Regions from separate parts of the Gottfriedia acidiceleris genome, predicted to be linked through region 2. Evidence: riboswitches for the same ligand, from Rfam matches in the RefSeq annotation. Region 2 holds a riboswitch; the other holds the start of a gene.
The links. A riboswitch is a leader RNA that binds a small molecule or an ion and turns the genes downstream of it on or off. The one in region 2 is predicted to bind cobalamin.
Positions count from the first base shown of each region.

Region 1 (3,437 bases), 1.1 Mb from region 2:
AAAAGCAAATATTGGCGCACCAATTAAAGATGTAATTACCCCAATTGGTAATTCTCTAGGAGCTAAAACAATCCTAGATAAAATGTCAGATCCAATTAAAAATATTGCGCCATTGATCATCGATAATGGAAGTAATTTTTTATGTAATGGTCCTACCATAGTTCTAGTAAAATGAGGAACAACTAATCCTACAAATCCTATTGTTCCAGAAACAGCTACTGCTGCACCAGATAAAATACTTCCAGTTAACAAAATTAAATAAGTGGACTTTTTCACATCAATTCCGATATGTTTTGCATTCGTGCTACCAAATGTCATCGCATCTAGCTGCCTATTTTGACTTAATAAAATTAAGAAAGAAATGATTAAAAACGGTAATAAACTAAAAGAATACTGAATGCCCCTCCCACCAATATTACCCATTAACCATCCAATTACTGCACGTAATTCATTATTTGAAAAAGTTATAAATAATGATATTAATGCAGAACAAAATGAACTTATTATAATGCCACCTAGTATGATTGTCTCTACATTTAGAGATCGATCTAGTTTTCTAACAAATAGTAATAATAAGATGAGTGTTCCAAATCCAAATAATATACTAACAACAGGTAAAGTAAAATAAGTTACAAATGGTAAGCTTATTTGAAAAAATAAAACAACCACCGCTCCTACAGAGGCACCTGAAGAAACACCTAAAGTAAAAGGATCAGCTAATGGATTTTTAAGTATTCCTTGAAATGCAACACCTGCCAACGAAAGGCTCGCACCGACTAATGCAGCTAACATAACCCTTGGCACTCGTATATTCATGACAATTGTTTGAATATCAGCTGGAACATACTCTGTTTTAAATAGAGCATCTGAAAAGCTAGAAATAATAGAAGAAAAGGGAATCGATGTAGACCCGATCGAAACCCCTAAAATAAATAAAAAAATTAATAAGATAATTGGAATTAAAAAGATTGAATATGTATTATTTATAAAGCTCTGGGTAAACCGCCTTTGCAATTGCTTCGACTCCCTCTGCAAGTCTTGGACCTGGTCTAGATGTTGTATCTGAATTAACATCATATACACGGTGATTTTTAATTGCGTTTACTGTTTGCCAGTTTTTTCTAGCCATTACAGTTTTTTCTAGATTTGGAACATAATATCCATAAGTTGTTAAAATCACATCGGGATTCGCTTTAATCGCTGATTCCTCACTATACTTTACCCAACCTTTTTCACTTTTTGCTACGTTTTTAGCATGAACAATCGAAAGCATTTCGTCTAGGAACGTACCTTTACCTGCTGTATATATTTCTGGTGGTCCTGATATTTCAAGCCAAACCTTTGGATTTGTAGTTACTTTGGCTGTTTTTTTGCTAATTTCATCTAATTTTGTTTTCATACCAGTTACTACTTTTTTCGATTGCTCAGTTTTCCCCGTTATCTCTCCAACTTGTTGAATTGTATCATACACATCATTAATAGTTGCTGCATTTTTTACGACAAAAACATTAATCCCCGCTTGTTTTATCTGTTCTAAACCATCAGCAGAAATTCCTAAACTTGATTCATGCGCCAAAACCAAATCAGGTTTTAATGAAATAATTTTTTCAACATTATATGTCATATCGGCATTATTTCCGCCAACTTTATCAATTGATTTTACTTCTTTTGGATAATTGTCAAAATCCGTTACCCCTACTACATCCTTGCCATCACCAATAGAAAACAAGATTTCAGTATTACTTGGAATAAGTGATACTATTCTTTTAGGTGCTTTTTTAAAGCTAATTTCTTTGTTCGTTGCATCTTTTACAGTCATTGGAAAAGTTGCTTGTTCACTCTTACTTACATTCGATTTTTTTTGTGTCGAATCATTATTACAACCAAATAATCCTAAACACAATAACATAATGATCAAACCTGATAAAAACTTCTTCATTTAAATCCTCCTAATATATTTGGAAAGCATAAAAAAACCCCATTCATTTTGAACGGGGGCTGAAACAACATATAAATACAAGAAGTCTTGCAATTGCTGCTTCAAATTCTTACTCCCCGAAGAATTGAACAAGGATGAATTTAGCAGGTCTACTGACTTTGTTTCAACCTACTCCGACCTTCCCATTCTTAAAGAACAGTGGCTATTCGTTTCGTCCACATTACAGTTGCGGGGACAGTTCTGGATTATACCAGATTCCCTTTTAAGCAATATTTGCACTAAACTCATCAATATTTCATTAATTCAATCGTAAGATAAATTGGGTAAGAATTCAATTATTTTATTTATTTGTTTATTATTTTACTAACCTTTTATTTGTTTTTTATGTGTTTTGCAGAAATTTCGTCTCTAAACATGATGAAATATGTTTTATATGAAACAAGATTACTCTACATCTTTTTCGTTCATTCGTAAATTATGCGGTATTTTAACCTTAAATGTCGTTCCCTGTCCTACTTCACTATAGACCTGGATTGATCCACCATGTGCTGTTACAATATTTTTAACGATTGATAAACCTAAACCCGTTCCACTTCTACCTCTTGTCCGAGCTTTATCCGCTTTATAAAAACGTTCAAATACAAATGGTAAATCTTCTTTTGAAATCCCTGCACCTGAATCAATAAAATTAAATGTAGTTGATCGTTCATTTTGATTTACTGAAACAATTATTCTTCCATTTTCATTTGTATGTCTTATTGCATTATCAATTAAATTTGTAAAAACCTGTTCCATTCGATCCTCATCTATGTAGATATTTGAATGTGGAATGTTGTCAATTTCTCCAAATAGCTTAATATTCTTTTCCTTTGCTAAACCTTTAAACTTGCGTAAAATTCGATCTACAAATTGAACTAGAGGAACGAACTCTCTATTTAATTCAGTAAAACCGTTCTCCATTCTTGCTAAATCTAACAAATCATTTACTAATCGACCCATTCTAAGTGACTCATCATAAATGATTTGTGACAATTCTTGCATCTCTTCCTTGGATTCTGCTACACCATCAACAATCGCTTCGCTATAGCCTTGTAATAAGGAAATAGGCGTACGTAGTTCATGAGAAACATGTGCTATAAAATCTTTTCTCATTTTTTCTAAACGTCTTTGCTCTGTAACATCACGAATCACCGCTACAACGCCTCTTATAGTTGTTTGATTATAAAGAGGCGACATTAATACTTGCCAATTGCCTTGATCGAAATTTAATTCAATAAATTGCTTTTTCTCACTTTCGACTACTAATACAAATAAATCTAATAGTTCTTTCGTTAAAACAAGTGAAGAAGGTTCTTCAAATTGATCATCATTTAGCATTTTCAAAAAGCGTTCAGCTGGTGGATTTGATGTCACGATTTGACCTTCTTTATCAATCGAAATTACACCATCTACCATACTTGTAATAATATTAGAAACTTTCTCCTTCTCTTGTTTTAAT
Region 1 is NZ_CP096034.1:1,840,500-1,843,936, reverse strand. Features, by position in the region: gene MY490_RS08910 (FecCD family ABC transporter permease) at 1-1,014, opposite strand, end outside; gene MY490_RS08905 (ABC transporter substrate-binding protein) at 980-1,939, opposite strand; cobalamin riboswitch at 2,065-2,237, opposite strand; gene MY490_RS08900 (ATP-binding protein) at 2,384-3,437, opposite strand, start outside.
Region 1: linked by a shared signal. The riboswitch ahead of MY490_RS08905 (ABC transporter substrate-binding protein) and the one ahead of metE (5-methyltetrahydropteroyltriglutamate--homocysteine S-methyltransferase) in region 2 are both predicted to bind cobalamin.

Region 2 (3,437 bases):
TATATTGGTGCTATTTTTGTAATTGTAACAGTTTTCCCTTGGGATCAACTAAATTCAATTGGTAGCCCGTTTGTTGTAACTTTTGCAAAATTTGGTATTACAGCTGCAGCTGGAATTATTAACTTTGTAGTAATTACTGCTGCAATGTCTGGTTGTAACAGTGGTATTTATAGTGCTGGACGCATGCTTTATACATTAGGTATAAATGGACAAGCACCAAAATATTTTACAAAAGTCTCAAATAACGGAGTGCCTTTATTCGGTACAATCGGTGTATTAATAGGCTTAATAATTGGTGTTATTTTAAATTTTATTGCACCAAAAAACTTATTCGTGTATGTATACAGTGCAAGCGTACTTCCTGGGATGATCCCGTGGTTTGTCATTTTAATTAGTCATATTCGTTTCAGAAAAGTAAAGGGAGATGAAATTAAAAATCATCCTTTTAAAATGCCTTTTGCACCATTTACTAACTACTTAACATTAGCCTATTTAGTATTGGTATTAATTGGTATGTGGTTTAATGATGACACACGTATCTCACTTATTGTAGGGATAATTTTCTTGGCAATACTTGTCATTTGTTTCTATGCTTTCGGGATCGGAAAACGTGTACCAATAGATACAAAAGCAGATGAAGAAATAGCTAACTAATGCATCACTTAGTTTGATGGTAAGATGTTCCTATGAATATAGCTATTCAATAAAAATATAAATTTTATAAACAATCAATGCGTTCGTATAATTAGATCAAACAGTAATGAAACTGGATGAGATTATTATACGAACGCATTTTTTAAATTACCTGAATAACTAAATCGACATTATTTATTTAACCCAAAATAAAATTTTTTTTAAAATAGTACGGAAAATAAAAAATAAATATTTTGACTATTTTTGTATTTTATGACAAAATGATGAAAACTAAATAGTAGGGAATAGGTGTAAATGAAGTTCGAAGTTTGAAATCATTTACTTAAAAGGGAAGTTTGGTTTAATTCCAACACGGTCCCGCCACTGTAATAGAGGAGTAAATAAGAAGATGCCACTTATTTAAATAGGGAAGGCTTTTATTTACAAAGATTCTTAAGTCAGGAGACCTGCCTATTCTAACGACGCTGTTTGACCTACGAGAGATAGGGAGGTGCCTTATGGAAAGAAAGCTTAAGTTAACGTATTCTAATGATTTATGTTTTCCAACTTAAAGGCATTTTTGTCTCTTATGAGATAAAAATGCTTTTTTATTTTAGTTAAAAGGAGAGGGACAAATTGGTACACATAAGTAATCTAGGATATCCGAGAATTGGTGAAAATCGTGAATGGAAAAAAACGTTAGAAAGCTTTTGGCAAAATAAAATTAATCAAGAAGAATTTGAAAAAGAAATGAAATCACTGAGATTATGCTCAATAAAGAAACAGCACGATTTAGGTGTAGAGCTAGTCCCCGTAAATGATTTTACGTTTTATGATCATGTGTTAGATTTTGCTACTATGTTTGGCTGGATTCCTAGTCGATTTGGTGTAATAAATCAAAGACCAAGTCTAGATACTTATTTTGCATTAGCAAGAGGAAGTAAGAACATTGTAGCTTGTGAAATGACGAAATGGTTTAATACAAACTATCACTATATCGTCCCTGAATATCAAAAAGAAATGCAATCTAGATTATTATTTAATAAGCCACTAGAAGCATACAAAGAGGCATTAATTGAGCTTGGTATAAAAACGAAACCTGTCATTCTAGGAATCTATTCATTTGTACAGTTAGCAAAAGGTTACCAGGAAGAAGAAAAACGAAACATAATAAATAATCTAGTAAACCTTTATATACAAATGCTTAAAGAGCTAGAGAATGAAGGTGTTGAGTGGGTACAAATTGATGAACCATGTTTTGTGTTAGAAGAATCAAGCGAAGATATTCGATTTTTGAAAAAAGTTTATGATCAAATCGCAAAAGCTGTACCTACATTATCAATTATGCTTCAAACCTACTTTGAAGCAGTTGAACAATATAAAGAACTAATTTCGTTCCCAGTAGAAGGCATTGGTCTTGATTTTGTTCACGGTAAAGATGGGAATTTACAGTCGATCCTTGAGTACGGATTTCCAGATGACAAAGTACTAGGCGTAGGAATACTTAATGGACGTAATATTTGGAGAAATGATTTAAATGATTCGATTGAATTTTTAAATTCTCTTAAACAAGAAATAAGTCCAAAGGATTGGTGGATTCAACCGTCTTGTAGTTTGCTTCACGTACCAGTTACAAAAGTTGAAGAGAATTTATTAAATGAAACATTGTTCGAGGCATTATCGTTTGCCGATGAAAAATTAGAAGAGTTAGTGATACTAAAAAGTTTAGTAATAAACAAAGCGAGCATGTTTGATAATGAAGTTAAATATGCAAGTAATTGTTTAGTAAATTTAAAACAACTTAGCAGAAAAAATCATTCAACTCAGAATGAATTGGAATCCATTAATGAAGATGATTTTAGAAGACCAGTACCATTCCATTTAAGATATCCATTACAAAATAAAGTAATGAATTTACCGATTTTACCAACGACTACAATTGGAAGCTTCCCTCAAACGAAGGAAATTAAACAATTAAGACAGCAATGGCGCAAAAGTACAATAGATGATTCAGAATATATGAATCAAATTAAATTGAAAATTAAAGAATGGATTGAAATTCAAGAAAATATTGATATGGATGTATTAGTACATGGTGAGTATGAGCGTACGGATATGGTTGAATATTTTGGTGAGAAACTAGAGGGTTTTGCATTTACGAAAAAAGCATGGGTTCAATCTTATGGATCGCGCTGTGTTAAACCGCCAATTATTTTTAGTAAAGTGGAATTTACAAAGCCAATTACTGTAAATGAAACTGAGTATGCACAAAGCTTAACAGCTAAACCAGTCAAAGGGATGTTAACAGGTCCAGTTACAATATTAAATTGGTCATTTGTTCGTGAGGATCGTACAAGAGAAGAAATAGCAAATGAAATTGCATTAGCTTTACGTAAAGAAGTAAAAGCACTCGAAGCTGCTGGCATTTCAATTATTCAAGTTGATGAACCTGCAATTCGAGAAGGTTTACCTTTGAAGCAAAAAGATTGGGATCAATATTTACATTGGGTAACGAGAGCATTTCGTTTAGCTACCTCAAGCGTCCGAAATGAAACGCAAATACATACTCATATGTGTTATAGCAATTTTAGCGATATTATGGACACAATTATTGATTTAGATGCTGATGTTATTTCAATTGAACATGCAAGAAGTCATCAAGAATTTTCTACTTATTTAGCTGAGTCCCCTTATCCATTTGGTATTGGATTAGGCGTGTATGATATTCATAGCCCAAGGGTACCGTCGGTTGAGGAAATGGAAGAAAATATTATTAGTTCTTTAAAAGTTTGTGATGCAAATAG
Region 2 is NZ_CP096034.1:2,937,998-2,941,434, reverse strand. Features, by position in the region: gene MY490_RS13990 (amino acid permease) at 1-654, shown strand, start outside; cobalamin riboswitch at 924-1,122, shown strand; gene metE (5-methyltetrahydropteroyltriglutamate--homocysteine S-methyltransferase) at 1,270-3,437, shown strand, end outside.